2 linked regions of the Cellulosilyticum sp. I15G10I2 genome follow. The protein of the gene in region 1 interacts with the protein of each later gene in a pairwise test. Links are inferred from orthologs where the notes say so. Each region holds a gene or a part of one and is shown on either strand. Other genes may lie near its edges. The genes, in order: ligA and leuS.

Region 1 (7,974 bases):
ATCATAAATGGACTTAAAGGGTATTAAAATAAGTAAAGGTATCGTTGCTACGATCAGCATCATAATCATTTTTCTATTTAAGTTCATATTTTTCAAAGTAAATTTAAGCGTAAAAATATCTCCCAACATATTAAACGCCTCTTTAATAAGCTCCCAAATCGTCTTATAGAAAGCTATAAAAACTGCCAGTAGTGTGCCTAAATGAAGTACAGCCATAACGAAAGTGGAACTTTCCGGCGCCATTCCTGTAAAGTGTTGATATAATGCAAGATGCCCTGAACTTGATACAGGTAAAAACTCTGTAATTCCTTGTACAATACCTTGTATGATTGCTTCTAAAATTGTCATATGTACGCTCCTTATCTTTTTGTTCTTCCTGATGCTAAACGCTATCATTTATCTATACATGCTTTCTCATTATACAACTTTCTATCCTATTTTGAAAGCATTCCCAAAACTTAAAACCTTAATTTAAGGATAAATTTCTGTAATTACGGTAAAAATGTTAATATATTTTATAATAGGAGTGATACCATGAAATCATTGCAAAAAGTTATATCTCAAAACCAAAGCAGAGAGGATCATAATAAAGAAGCGTGGAATGCTAATAATGGTTTTAAAACAAATGGCAACAGCGGTGTTCAAGAAGGAATCGGGCAAACTAAAAACAAAAGATAAGCACTCAATGGGAGCAGAAAACACTGCTCCTATTTAATAGGATAAAAAAATCTATGCAGATTTATTTGTATAATAAGACTGAATAAATTTTATCATTGTCCAAATAAAGGCCGCACTTATAACTACTGCTTCCATAACTATAAATAGCGTGTCTACCTTATTCCAAAAAAGTGTGCTAAGTTTTATTATCCCAAATACAAAAAATAAAGCCGCGGAAAATGTTTTAATAAAAATATCCGGGATATTCTTTCCTATCTTACTTCCCACCCATATACCCATTACACTCGTTGCTACCATTGCGCCTACTGTCCCTATTAAAATCTCCCATGGACACACAGCATCCATGGATAGTGTAATCGCTGCAAGCTGCGTTTTATCTCCCAGCTCACCTATAAAAAAAGCTGATGCTACTGTAATAATAGGACTTTTATAATTGATTAATTCTTCTTTCTCCCCTTCTTCATATCTTAAAGAGGTAAAAGCAAAATATATAAAAGCTAATCCAGCGATAGTGCCAAGTAATGTGAGGGGTATGAGACACCCTAGCTGGTTGCCGAGCAGCACAGCGAGTCCATGATTAAGCAGCGAGCCTATAAATACGCCTGCCAAAACAGACCTTGCCTTATATCTCGTTGCAAACATCATCGCTAAAATCTGTGTTTTATCTCCCATCTCTGCAACAAATACAAGCAAAAAGGCACTCAATAATTCTCTCGTCATTACCAATCCCTCTTCCCTCTTGATACTGTGTATTTACCAAACTCCATAAACCTCATTAGAGCTTACTTTAATGTATATGCTTGTATACTAACAGGGTATAACATTAAATTTACAATTAATTTTTTGAATGCTCTAAATGGCCTTTTATAGACATAAAAAATAAGGGAACCAAAAAGCTTTAAACTTTTCGATTACCCTTATTATCTTATTTTTTATTTAATTATATCAATTTTATTTGAAATATCTTTTTAAAAGTCCTGCAAATGCCTGGCCATGTCTTGCTTCATCTTTGCACATTTCATGTACTGTATCATGAACTGCATCATAACCTAACTCTTTAGCAAGAGTTGCAAGGTCTTTTTTACCTTGACAGGCACCATTTTCTGCATCTACTCTCATTTGAAGGTTTTTGCGTGTATCACCTGTTACAACTTCACCAAGAAGTTCTGCAAACTTAGCAGCATGCTCAGCTTCTTCTATTGCAATACGTTTATAGGCTTCTGCAACTTCTGGAAATCCTTCTCTATCCGCTTGACGACTCATTGCAAGATACATACCAACTTCAGTACATTCACCCATAAAGTTTTGACGAAGACCCTCTACTACTCTCTCATCTAAGCCTTGTGCTACACCTATTCTATGTTCATCTGCCCATGCAAGTTCTGCTGCCTGCTCAGTAAATTTTGATGCTGGCGCCTTACAAATAGGACATTTTTCTGGTGCTTCATCTCCCTCATGAACATAACCACAGATTGTACATACATATTTTTTCATTATTTAACCCCTCCAAATATTTAATAATTTTTATTAAGTAATAATAATTATTACTTAATATGTTTATATAATAACATATTTTCTTGTTTTGTCAATAGCCTATTTTATTTTTATAAAAAAAACTACCTAAACAATTCAATATATGATGTTTAGATAGTTTTAAATGCTTATTTATTTAATGATGTCTATTTTATTATACAGATCTGTTTTTTCTACAGATAAAGCTTTGCTGAGCTTAATGAGTTCATCTTGAGCATATTGTGTTTTAAGCATGCCTTCACTATCTTGTTTTATTTGTTCAAGAGCTCCCACATCTCTAGCTTCTACCTTAATGATATGATAACCATAGTCTGTCTCTACAAGTTCTGGATATACTTTTCCTATTTCTCCTGTAAATGAAGCCTCTTCAAACTGTGGTACCATTTGGCCTCTTGGGAACGTATACTCTCCGCCACTGTCTTTTGACCCTGGATCTTCTGAATAAACTTTAGCAAGCTCTGCCATATCTTCACCTGCTATTGCCTTATTTAAAACTTCTTGTGCAAGTTCCCTTGCTTTTTCATCTTTACTGGCAATAAGGACATGTTTTACTGTTGCAGTCTCGTAACCCGCTTTAATCTGCTCCATTTGCGTATTAATCTCGTCTTCACTTGGTGTATAATTATCCCTTAAACCTTCTACAACCTTTTGTATCGTAAAATCATACTTAAGAAATCTCTCCATATCTTTAATATCAAATTTTAATTTCTCTACTAACTCTGTATTATTCATTATAATTGTATTGGCCTGTTCATAAACAAGATCTTGATCCTCTTTGGATAATTCTAATCCTAGGGCTTCAGCTTTTTGCTTAGCTGCAATAACGAGACTAATATTATCCAATGTATTTTCCTTAGCTATATCTAATGTTTTGCGTCCGCCCGTCTCCATTTCCCATATGTTAGGCCCAGCACTTTCAAACTGTTGCTGTGTAATCCAAAAGTATAAGTTGAAAACGGGATGTGTGATCTCTTCTCCACCTATTACAACTACAATTTGATCACTCTGACTACTCTCTGGTAATTGTTCTGCTGGACTATTAGCCGCATCTTTTAATTGATCTGCTGAAGGTTTTTGATTAGCGTACAACGCTATAAATATTCCAACAGCTATTAGAAGTACAATCCCTGCAATTAATTTAGTATGCTTACTTTTTTTAGTACCAATTTCTTCTTGAAATCCAGTTGGTTCCTCATTCGTTATATGACTTACTTCTGTATCATCTGTTACTTGTTCTTCCTCTACCGCTTGTTCTTCTTGAACAGTCTCTTGCTCTTCACTTAACTGTTCTCCACATTCTAAACAGTATATTTGATCCTCTGGATTCATATTGTCGCACTTATTACATTTCATCATATAGTCTCCTCTTTAAATTTTCTACAATGTTATTATTTTTTTATGTGTAAAATGTTTTTCACCGGTTGCATAATCTGCTACGATGTGTCCATTTCCACATAGCTTATATTTATAAATGAGTAGTCCTTCTATGCCTACAGGGCCTCTTGCATGAATCTTAGCTGTACTTACACCTACTTCTGCACCAAACCCATATCTAAATCCATCACTAAATCTTGTCGATACATTATGAAAAACATTCCCTGAATCAACTAGCATCATAAACTGAGCTGCTGTTTCTTCATTCTTCGTCACAATACAATCTGTATGGCCTGAGCCGTAGTTATTAATATGATCTATTGCTTCTTGAAGATTATCTACTATTTTAATAGAAAGTATATAGTCCAGATACTCGGTTTGCCAATCTGCTTCATCTGCAGCTTCTGCATGAATGATGTTTCTCGTTTTTTCGCATCCTTTTATAAGCACTTTGTATTGATCTAGAGATGCTTTAAGCTTTGGCAGAAATATAGGAGCAATCTCTTGATGAACGAGTAGTGTTTCTAATGCATTACATACTGCTACATACTGTACTTTTGAATCTGTTACTACTTTGACTGCAAGATCACTATCTGCTTCTTGATCCACATAAGTATGGCATATGCCATCCGCATGTCCCATAACAGGGATATTAGAATTTTTCATAATATAGCTTACAAACTCATTAGATCCTCTTGGAATAAGCAGATCTATAAACTTATCCATTTTAAGAATGGCATTTACATCTTGCCTATTTTCCATAAGCGCTATCCAGCCCGTAGGTATACCTATGTCTTCTGTTGCTTTTTTTATAATTTGAAAAAGTATTTTATTCGTTTCTTTTGCCTCGCTGCCACCTTTAAGGAGTACAGCATTACCACTTTTTAAACATAGTGCAGAGATCTGAACAAGTGCATCAGGTCTCGATTCAAAGATAACGCCTATAACACCAATGGGTGATGCAATCCTAGTTAAGATTAAATCTTTATCTAATTCTGTCTTAAGCTGAATCTTACCAACTGGATCTTCAAGACCTATAAGACTTTGTATGCCTTGTACTACGTCTTTTATTTTCTCTTCACCAAACTTCAATCTTTTTAAAAGCGGCATAGCTGCTTGTTCTTTTTCGCTGTTTTCTAGATCTATGCTATTGGCTTTTTCTATTGCATGCTTATTTTTCTCAAGGGCTTTAGCAATAGCTCTTAATGCTTCATTCTTCTTATCGCCATCTATGGCTGCTAATTGAATAGCTGCCTTTCTTGCGTTTTGGGCTGCCTCATATATATCCATATGCATAATCCTCCTTAAATTGTTCTGTCTTTACTAAACACATAGAACCATTATACCTTTTTTATAATAGGCTTACAAACATTATCTCATTTCCCTAAGCTTTTATAAGTTCTAAAAAATTCTCTTCTGTAATAATCGGGATGCCAAATGCTTTAGCTTTCTTGTTTTTACTAGAGCTTGACGCATTGTCATTATTAATTAGATAATGCGTACTCTTACTCACAGAACCTGTTACTTTACCACCTAGTTCTTCTATTTTAGCTTGCAGCTCCTTACGGTTTTTAAAGTGATAAACTTCTCCGGTTATAACAAACGTATGGTCTTTAATCTGTGATTCCGGTATAGCAGCCACACTCTCCTGTCTTAAGTGAAGTTCTTTCAGCATATTCTGCACCATAACTTGATTAACTTCCAAACTGAAATAGGCACTGAACTCTCTTGCAATAACCGGGCCAATCCCTGAAATATTTTTTAGTTCTTCCTCTTTTGCATGTATCATTTGATCAATTTCATAATTAAAATGTTTACAGATAAGCTTAGCTGTATTTAGTCCAACTTGTACAATCCCTAGTGCATAGATAAACTGTGCAAGGCCAACATCTCTTGATTTTTCAATAGATTGCATTAGGTTCTGATAAGACTTTTCTCCAAACCCCTCTATTTGAACGATTGATTCCTTATAGCCTTCTAAATGATAAAGCGAACTAAATTCCTGCAAATAACCTTTCTTAAGAAATTTATCGATTGTCGCTTCTGAAAGTCCTTCAATATTCATAGCATCACGACTTGTAAAATGTACAAAAGCTCTTAAGCGCTGCGCTTTACAGTTGGTATTTGTACAATAGAGTGTCTTCGATGCTTTCTCTTGTTTAATAATGGTATGTGCGCCGCACACCGGACATGCATCTGGCGCTTTAACAGGTCCAGTTGGGGTTACATTCTCTGAAATCTGAGGGATGATCATATTGGCTTTATATACCTTTACGGTATCCCCTATTCCAAGTTTTAGATCTTCTAATATACTTAAATTGTGGACACTAGCTCGCTCCACAGTAGTCCCTTCGATCTCTACCGGTTCAAAAATAGCTACTGGATTAATAAGCCCTGTACGAGATGTATTCCATTCAATATTAATAATTTGTGTCTCTGCTATTTCATCCTGCCATTTAAAGGCAATTGAGTCTCTTGGAAATTTTGCTGTTTCACCAAGCCCTTTAGCATAAAAAATATCATTATAAGTCAGTACAAGCCCATCTGATGCAAAGTCTTTATTTGATATTTCTTCTGCGAAGTATTTAACGCACCTTTCTAGGGTTGCTTGTGTAACTTTCTTATACTCTACAGTTTCAAATCCCTTTAAACTTAACCAATCTATCTGCTCACTCTTTGTCTGAAACGCCATACCACCTTCTACAATCGCAAAGGCAAAAAACCTAACTTTTCTATCTGCCGTAATTTTGGAATTAAGCTGTCTTACACTGCCGCTGCATAGGTTTCTAGGATTTTTATATTTTTCTTCTTTTTCACCTAGTTTTTCATTGATTTTATGAAAGTCTGAATAAGTAATAATCGCTTCACCTCTTATGACAAGTGACTCTTCATAATCTATTTTCAGCGGAAGATTTTTAAATACTTTTGCATTATTAGTAACATCTTCGCCAATTTCTCCATTTCCTCTTGTAACTGCACGGACAAGTTTACCTGCCTCATAAGTACATACAATCGTAAGGCCATCCAACTTCCAGGATAAGAGCCCTTCCTCGGCACCTAAAAATGTTTTAAGCCTCTCACTGTCTTTAGTTTTATCTAGTGAAAGCATTTTCTGTGTATGCATTATTTTAGGTAAGCTGCTTACAACACCATAACCTACCTTTTGGGTAACACTTCCTGCAAGAATAATGCCTGTCTGTTCTTCAAGATTCTTAAGTTCATCATAAAGCTTATCATATTCATAGTTACTCATTATTTCTGTATCTTGCTGTTCATATGCATAAGCCGCTCTATTTAATAGCTCTACCAATTCTTTCATTCTGCTCATTTGATCACTACGCATAAACTTCTCCTAACTTAAATACTTTATATTTTATAGGTTATAAGACTATTAGTAAAGCTCCCTAAAGCACTAAAATTAATACTTTTAAGGAGCTCTTCATATTATTATTTTTTTTGTTTGTAGCGCTGCATAAGTTTAGTCCCAAGTGTATGACATCTAGCTTGATCTACAAAATTCCTCTTAATAAATGTCATTTCATCATATTCCTCAGATGTCAGCCTTCCGCTTTTATACATATCCTCTGCAAGTTTTAAAAAATTTTCCGTGTTCTTAATGAGTTCTTGTAATAGCATATAGGATTCACACTTCCTTAACACAATATAACATATTGTATAGCATTTAAGCTTATTTTATCACTTCGTTATTTATTAATCAATTATTTATTCCTAAATATGCACTATTTACTATACAAAATAATTAAAACTGTTACTTATTAAAATTATAACTTTTGTAGTTTAGCAAACCTTGTACTTAACTGTCTTATTTCACCACTTTGAAAGCTAATTGTCACAAATACATCATCTTTAATTTTGTCAATTTGTTTAATAGTTCCTTGCCCAAACATCTTATGCTTTACAATATCACCTTCCGTAAAATCTAAAATGGGCTGAGGTAAATTTTCTATTTTAGAAGGTGCATGTCCTAGATTATGGCCTATAGGTCCTTTACTCCTAAAAGACGGCATAGTAGGCTTAGGTATTTCTTTAGTAACAAACGTTTTTTTCTCATTTGCAGACTTTGTCTCAAAGGTTCTAAGACTTTTGGAGTCTTCCTGAGATTTTTGCAGTCTTGATTCTCCTCTTCCAAGTTCTCTGATAAATCTAGAAGGTAAACTGTACTGTGTACGTCCAAAAAGTGTTCGCTGTTCTGCGTGAAGAATATATAGTTTTTCTCTGGCTCTTGTAATGCCCACATAACATAATCTTCTTTCTTCCTCTAATTTATCGTCTCCCTCTGTAAGGCTCATATAGCTTGGAAAGAGCCCTTCTTCTACCCCTGGCATAAACACGACAGGAAACTCAAGTCCTTTGGCACTATGTAGCGTC
Region 2 (8,069 bases), on another replicon or contig:
ATAAGTGTAGAGATCCCATGTACAATACTCCACATACTTAAAATGATATAATTAATCTGCTGCTCGTCTTGTACATAATTTTTAAGATAGGTAGTTGCTCCGGTACAAAAAACCTCAAAAGGGTTACCCTTTTGATAAATAAAATGCTTTCCTTTGAGGCATACACTCACTTTATAATCACTAAAGAATATAAACTTAAAGTATTCTTTATGCTCAAGCATAAACTTTACATAAGCCTTTCCAACCTCAGCCATACTTGTTTTCTTGTTTTTCCCCTCTTCTATAGCCTGTTTTAAGCATTCACTAAAACTTTGTAACACCCGTTCTGATATCACCTCCATTAACTCTTCTTTATTTTTAAAATGTTTATAAGGTGCAGTATGACTTACACCACACATAGCCGCTACTTTTCTAAGAGAAAATCCTTTTATCCCTTCATCATTAATCAAAGTAAGCCCCTTTTCTATCATCTCTTCTTTTAAGGTGCCATGATGATAACTCATTTTTTCCATGTTATTCTCCTTTTTTTAATGCTAAATAAAAAATCTTTTTATCTTCATTTTATTATATCCAAATATGTTGACACTGTAAACATACAATGCTATAATCTCTTTAATGTTTACACCGTTAACATAGAAAGGGGTTTTATATGCATACAACCATCATATATGATAATTCTAATCTTCATCCAATATCAAGTTCGCTTAATACGATCTTCCATGACCATTTATCAAACATTCAAACAATCAACTGGTATGCTATAGATAAGGATTCAGCTAGGCATTGTATCGGATGCTTTAATTGTTGGGTGCAGACTCCTGGCAGCTGTATTTTTAAGGATATTACAACACCTATTAACAAAGACATTATTAACAGTGATCTGCTTATTTATGTAACACCTCTCTTATATGGCTCATACAGCCCTGCTATCAAAAGAACATTAGATCGTTTAATCCCTACTTTACTTCCTTTTTTTAAAAGGTCTAAAGGTGAAGTGCATCACAAACAACGTTATATTAAACGTCCCAATCTTATAATGGTAGCTTATAATGATAACATTACACCTGCTGAAAAAAACACCTTTACCGCTCTTACAAAAGCAAATGCTGCTAATCTTGATGCATCTGATCCTGAGGTTTATTTCTGTAGTAATGAAAATGATATGTTAAAAGTTGCTATTGATATTAAAAAATATCTTTCAAAAGATAGTATGGAGGGAAATATCTAATGGCTAAAATTTGTTTTATAAATGGAAGCCCTAAAACGGGCGAGAGCTGCTCTTTATATCTTATAGATTATATCTGGAGAGGGCTTCAAAATACTTTTAAAGAAAAACTTATAATAAATGCACTAGAACTTCTAAACAAACCAAATAAACATGATCTTTTTGAAAATATTCTATCTTGCAAGTTAATTGTTATTGTCTTCCCTCTTTATGTTGATAGTTTACCTTCTAGCTTGTTAGAGGCACTGGTAAATTTAGAGGCTTATAAAAAACAACACGCTATAAATGATTCAAATCCCCTTGCGCTTTATGCACTTGCTAACTGTGGCTTTATTGAGGGACATCAAAATAAAAATGCACTTAGCATTTTAGAAAATTATTGCCTAGCAACAGGTTTTAAGTGGTGTGGAGGCATAGGACTAGGCGGCGGTGAAATGATTAGATCTACAAAAGATCAAATTCCTTTAAATTCTAAAGTAGCGCGTCCTGTTTACGATGCACTCTGTTTACTTATCAATAGCATCAAAGAACTTGATTCTTTACCCTATGATAAAAAAATTATTTTTGGTAATTATAAATTTCCAAAATGGTTCTTTATCTTGATGGGAAATAAATTTTGGCTGGTTCTTGCTAAAAAAAATAATGTTACTAAAAAACTGATGTACGCAAGAATAGCTAAATAAATAGAAATGGGCACAGATTCTGCAGAATCTGTGCCCATTTCTATTTATTTAGCTACAATGTTAACGATACGACCTTTAACATAAATTTCTTTTATAATTTGCTTGCCTTCGAGCTTAGCTGCAGCTGCTAGTCTTGCTTTTGCAAGTACACTTGCTTCCTCTTCATCAGTGGCTACTGTAATCTTACCGGCTACTTTACCACTAATCTGAATAGCTATTTCGATTTCATCTTCTTTCATTTTTTCCTTATCATAAACTGGCCACTCGTTTGCAAATACACTGCCGCTACCCTCTAGTGTCTGCCAAAGCTCTTCGCTGATATGTGGTGTAAATGGTGCAAGCAGTATAATAAGCGTTCGGATTGTATCCTGATCAATACCACCTTGTTTCTTTTGAAGATCCAGAAGCTTATTGGTATATTCCATAAAACCGCTAACTACTGTGTTAAGGCTGAAACTTTCCATACGTAGTGTAATATCATAAATCATTTTATGTCGGATTCTTTCCATATCTTTAGTAGCCGGTATTGCTTTATTCTCATCAACTAGTTTCCATACTTTATTTAAGAAACGGTATACGCCTTCAATCCCTCTATCATCCCACTCTGAATCAAGTTCTGGTGGTCCAATAAAAAGCTCATACATACGTAGGGAATCACAACCATATTTTTCTACAAGCTCATCCGGTGAAACTACATTACCCTTAGATTTGCTCATTTTCGCACCATTTTTTGTAACCATGCCTTGATTAAAAAGGCGTGTAAAAGGTTCTTCAAAATCTACTGTGCCGATATCATATAAAAATTTAGTATAAAACCTTGCATATAAAAGATGAAGAACGGCATGTTCAATCCCGCCCACATACATATCTACCGGCAGCCATTTTTTCATATCTTCTTTACTGATAAGTTCTTTATCATTGTGTGGATTGGGATACCTTAAGAAGTACCACGAGGAGCCAGCCCATTGCGGCATTGTGTTGGTTTCTCTTTTTGCAGGGCCTCCGCATTTTGGACAGGTTGTATTAACCCATTCATCTATTGCTGCAAGTGGCGATTCTCCTGTACCTGTTGGTTCATAGCTTTCTACTTGTGGTAATGTAATAGGAAGATCTTCTTCTTTTACCCCTACTACGCCGCAATGTTCACAGTGGACTACGGGTATAGGTTCACCCCAGTATCTTTGACGTGAAAATACCCAGTCACGAAGTTTATAATTAACCGTCTTTGTTCCAATACTTTGTTTTTCGAGGTACTCTGGTATAGAAATCTTTGCTTCACTTGATTTTTGACCATTAAATTCTCCTGAATTAACCATGATGCCTTCTTCAGTAAATGCTTCTTTTAAGTCTTCAATCTCTCCTGTTTTTGAAATAACTTGTACAATAGGAAGCTTAAATTTTGTCGCAAAAGCAAAATCACGTTCATCATGAGCAGGTACACACATAATAGCGCCTGTTCCATAGTCCGCAAGTACATAATCAGAGATCCAAACAGGAAGCTTCTCGCCATTTAGCGGGTTGATCGCATATTTGCCTAAAAATACGCCTGTCTTATCTTTATCTGCCATACGATCAACCGATGACTTAGTAGATGCATCAAAAACATATTTTTCTACTTGTGCCTTTTGTTCTTCCGCTGTAAGCGCCATAACAAGTTCATGTTCTGGGGCAAGAACCATAAAAGTTGCACCATATAGCGTATCTGGTCTTGTTGTAAAAACTTTAACTTTTTTGTCTGCTCCTTCTATTTCGAAGTCAATCTCTGCACCGTAACTTTTACCAATCCAATCTGACTGCATCTTCTTAACTTTTTCCGGCCACTCAAGTCCTTCAAGGTCATTTAGAAGTCTTTCTGCATAAGCTGTTATCTTAAGCATCCATTGACGCAGATTTTTCTTTGTGACTGTGCTGCCGCATCTGTCACAAGAACCCTCTTTCACTTCTTCATTTGCAAGTCCAGTTTTACAAGATGGGCACCAGTTAATAGGCATTTCTTTTTCATAAGCAAGACCTTCTTCGAACATTTTAAGAAAGATCCACTGTGTCCACTTATAGTAATGAGGGTCTGTTGTATTCACTTCTTTATCCCAGTCGTAAATCGCACTGATATCGTGCAACTGGCGTTTAAAATTAGCTACGTTTTCGGCTGTAGCAATAGCTGGATGTACTTTCTTAGAAATAGCATAGTTTTCTGCAGGAAGCCCAAAAGCATCCCATCCCATCGGGTGAAGTACGTGGTAACCATGAAGAATTTGATAACGGCTCCATACATCTGAAAGTACATACCCTCTCCAATGCCCTACATGCAGTCCATTTCCTGATGGATAAGGAAACATATCCAGACAATAATAAGGCTTTTTATCTGGGGTCTCTACATTAATTGGTGCCTTATCCCAATTTGCTCTCCACTTTTGTTCAATTTGTTTGTGATCATATTTCACAATATATTCCTCCTTTAGTACGTCTATCAATGAATACGCTTTAAATTAACTACTACTTGCTTTCGTATTTCAAAATAAAAACCTTTCGTCTCCTAATTCATATATTAAGAGACGAAAGGTTATTTCCGCGTTACCACTCTAATTCGCAAAATTCTCTTTGCGCACTTTATCTTCTTTAACGGGAAGCACCGCCATTACCTACTCCAATATTCAGTATGGAACTTAGCGATGAGTTCATATTAATTGTTTTACTGCTTTACACCACCCAGCAGCTCTCTTAAAAAACGCCTTATACTACTACTTCGCATCATTGTATTTAAAATATTTGATTTTTCATAGCAAATTTTATCATATACGCGCTAGAAAATCAACGCCTAAATACAATTCCTTTATTATTTATCTTCTTCTGAGCGCTGAGCTTTGACTTTGCTATTTTTTTTAAACCTTTTACTAAGAACGATTATTATAATTGCACTAGGTACGATAAGAATTAAAAACGGTATAACAGCTACTATTATTAATACAAAGCCTTCTAATAAACGCTTAAGCCCTTTTATAGATTCTTTAAATGTATCATTTATTTTATCGCCAAAAGTAATAATAGGTCTAGACTCTTCAATTTTAAAGACCTCTTCAATAGATATATTAATTGTACTCATATCTACCAACTGATCATATTGCTGCAAAGTACCACTTAACTTTTCAATTTCATAAGTTACCTGACCCAGTTCTTGTTCTATTGTAAAAAGGTCTTTAAGTGAGCCTGTTTGTTCTAGAAGGACTAATAATCTTTCATGTCTTGTTTTTAAAGACTTAAGCCGTATTTCCGTATCCACATATTCACTTGTAATGTCTGTGCTGTTAGACGTTGTATAAACAACATTTCCAAATTCACTTGACTGATTAATAAAAGCATCAAAGTGTTTTTGAGGAATACGCACAACGAGAGATGCACTTCTTGTATTCTGATAGTTATTATAGAAGTTACTCCCCTGTATATTCGAATTTTCTACATACCCCTCCAAGCTCTGTACCTTCGCAACGATATCTTCTACACTTTTTTTAAAATCTTTAGTCTGCAATTGAAGTTCTCCCGTTTTAATCATTTTACGGTTATATCCCACATCTGTATTAACATTGGGACTTTCAGGTCTTGCTACCTCTTCTCTAACAGCTGTCCCTGTTGCAGTATCCATCATCATACCTTCTGACTTTGCTGCTTGATTTGCAGTAGAAGTCTCTGATCTTGCTGACTTTTGAGCCCCACACCCATATAGACTAAATACCAAAACAGCTGCTACCATGACTTGCAAAATTTTAATTAGAACTTTATTCTTCATTTCTTTCTCCCCTTTCATGATCTATTATTCATTATCTTTTTTATTAAGACGTTTCTAGTAAGTTATTTGTTCCAGTGTAAGTCTATTTACATTACTTTAGATCACTTCAGATACAAAGATTTTTGATACTTCGCTACTATTTGGCTCGCCCAACCTCGGGGTATTTTTACAAATAATTTATTCCCAAGCCCTGGAATAATTATCGTCTTGCGCTTCATCAATCCTTTAAAAGCTACCTGCGCTACTTCCTTAGCCCCCATTGCAAATTTTGCATCTTTTTTGCCCGCTTTTTTTGAAAATTCTGTTTGGGTTGCTCCGGGACAAAGAGCTGACACTGTGATGCCAAATGGTTTAAGTTCTATCTGCAGTGCCTCTGATAGTGATAACACATAAGCCTTAGTTGCATAATAAACAGCTGTATAGGGACCAGAATGATATGATCCAGTTGAGGCTACATTAAGAATCTTGCCTTGTTTGCGTTTTACCATTTCCGCGCCAAAGAGCTTAGTAAGTTCTGTTAAAGCTATTATATTAAGCTGTATCAATTTAAGATCTTCTTCAAATACTTTATCTTGAAACGCACCTACATATCCAGCGCCTGCATTATTAATAAGTATATCTATTTCAATACCCATTCTTTTAACCTTTTCAAATACTGCTTGTCCTGCCCCTATTTGTGCTAACTCTTCCTGAATGATATCAATCTTAATATCTCTTCTTTTAATTCCCAGCTCATGTTTTAAAACGTCAAGCTTATACATATTTCTGGCTACTAAAATGAGATTATAACCTTTTTCTGCAAATAACTTAGCAAGTTCACGTCCAATTCCACTTGAAGCGCCTGTTATAAGCACTGTATAATCTTTAGGCATTAGTTCTTCTCCTAACTCTATTAAACTTAATGATGTTTTATAATATCATTATATGTTTTTTCTGAAAATTCATCAAATATTTTTTATAACTTCTATTTAAATAGTACTATAACATAACTTCTATACTTATAAAAAAGCAACATCTCATTTTATTTTGAGGTGTTGCTTTTTATAAGTATCCTCTATTTGGATTACATAGAGTAATTAAGTTGAAGTGTTGTTTAATTCTCCATCTTGAATCAATCTATTTTGTAATGCTCTTCTTCTTAATGTAATATATAACTCTGCCTTGGTTGCATTAACATAGGGGTGTACAAATAAGATTCCTACGCCACAGGCTAATGCACCTAATAAATACCATCCAATAAAAGATAAATCTAATACCCATATATTAGCTTTCTCTCCCATAGTCATTTGGTTGCTTAACGCGACAGCTCTTTTATAATCAATTTCAGGATTATCTGCTAAAATATACGGAACCATGCTATAAGCATATCCTTTTATAATCCCTGGAATAACAAGCAGCAGACTCCATAAAAAGATTAAAAGATTTGTATAAAACATTGTTTTAATAACATTCATGTATCTGCCATTTTTAAAACCATACCCCAATAAATCAACTTGTGCATCTTCTATAGTCAGGCTCATAAAAAACCTTCTAGCACCTACCTCTAAGGGATTAGCTAAAAATATACTAAAAGCTAAACTAATAATAAAAAAGCCAAGCCCTGCTATAATAGCTATTAAAATAGCAGGTCCAACCCAGTCCCAACTTATATTGCCACCTCTTATTTGTTTTTCAATAAAGACTCTGCCATCATCCCTCTGGTTAAATCTTTGAGTTATACTGGAAAAACCACCTGATACCAATGCTAAAATAAAACTGACCAAGAGTGCTTTCCAATACGATCTTTTAAGCACTATCTTAGCTCTTTCCTTAAGTTCTTCCCGTGTCCACATATCTACCCCTCCTTACATATAGTTTAACATATTCAAAATTATTAATCTATATACCATTTTTCAAATGTAACATTTTTATTTTTACTCATTGTCCCCTTGTTTTTCAAAAATCCCTTGATCTCTTTTTTCTAAAAGCATTCACCCTAAGAGAGATTATATCCTCATAATATAGTGATGATATAATCTCTCTTATTAAAGTATTATTTTAATAATCTACTTATGCCATTTCTTTTCTAGCAGCTATAACTTTCTGCTGAACATCTACTGGTGCCTCTTCATATTTTTCAAATCGGTAATAAATATCTCCCCTACCTTGCGTCATTGAACGTACATCAGTTGCATACGTATAGAGTTCTGCCATAGGAACTTCTGCTACTATAACTTGTTTTTGACCTTTGATTTCCATGCCAATCATACGTCCTCTGCGCTTTTTCATATCCCCCATAATATCACCTGTATATTCTTCAGGTGTTGTTATTTCAACATGTGCAATAGGTTCAAGAATAGTGGGCTGAGCTTTTACCAACCCTTCTTTAAATGCAATTGTA

The links.
Region 2: the proteins of ligA (region 1) and leuS interact in binary tests that used the Escherichia coli proteins (3 or more experiments, as listed by UniProt). The link is inferred for Cellulosilyticum sp. I15G10I2 from one-to-one orthologs.

What each region holds. Positions count from the first base shown.
Region 1 is NZ_FMMP01000025.1:43,524-51,497, reverse strand. Bases 4,450-7,405 are described here. They hold ligA (NAD-dependent DNA ligase LigA), read right to left. Parts: upstream 6,929-7,405; coding sequence 4,970-6,928; downstream 4,450-4,969. Other genes in these bases: pcrA (DNA helicase PcrA), read right to left, coding at 7,368-7,405; BN3326_RS18650 (hypothetical protein), read right to left, coding at 7,033-7,221; BN3326_RS18660 (glutamate-5-semialdehyde dehydrogenase), read right to left, coding at 4,450-4,875. Also shown: BN3326_RS18680 (undecaprenyl-diphosphate phosphatase), read right to left, coding at 1-348; BN3326_RS22125 (hypothetical protein), read left to right, coding at 535-678; BN3326_RS18675 (TMEM165/GDT1 family protein), read right to left, coding at 730-1,398; BN3326_RS18670 (NADH peroxidase), read right to left, coding at 1,630-2,172; BN3326_RS18665 (peptidylprolyl isomerase), read right to left, coding at 2,344-3,564; more of BN3326_RS18660, read right to left, coding at 3,589-4,449; more of pcrA, read right to left, coding at 7,406-7,974. UniProt on the Escherichia coli protein: DNA ligase that catalyzes the formation of phosphodiester linkages between 5'-phosphoryl and 3'-hydroxyl groups in double-stranded DNA using NAD as a coenzyme and as the energy source for the reaction.
Region 2 is NZ_FMMP01000028.1:14,118-22,186, forward strand. Bases 1,653-4,703 are described here. They hold leuS (leucine--tRNA ligase), read right to left. Parts: upstream 4,353-4,703; coding sequence 1,953-4,352; downstream 1,653-1,952. Other genes in these bases: BN3326_RS18975 (hypothetical protein), read left to right, coding at 1,653-1,908. In the rest of the region: BN3326_RS18965 (TetR/AcrR family transcriptional regulator), read right to left, coding at 1-512; BN3326_RS18970 (NAD(P)H-dependent oxidoreductase), read left to right, coding at 650-1,228; more of BN3326_RS18975, read left to right, coding at 1,228-1,652; BN3326_RS18985 (DUF4349 domain-containing protein), read right to left, coding at 4,742-5,689; BN3326_RS18990 (SDR family NAD(P)-dependent oxidoreductase), read right to left, coding at 5,791-6,561; BN3326_RS18995 (DUF975 family protein), read right to left, coding at 6,766-7,521; fusA (elongation factor G), read right to left, coding at 7,739-8,069.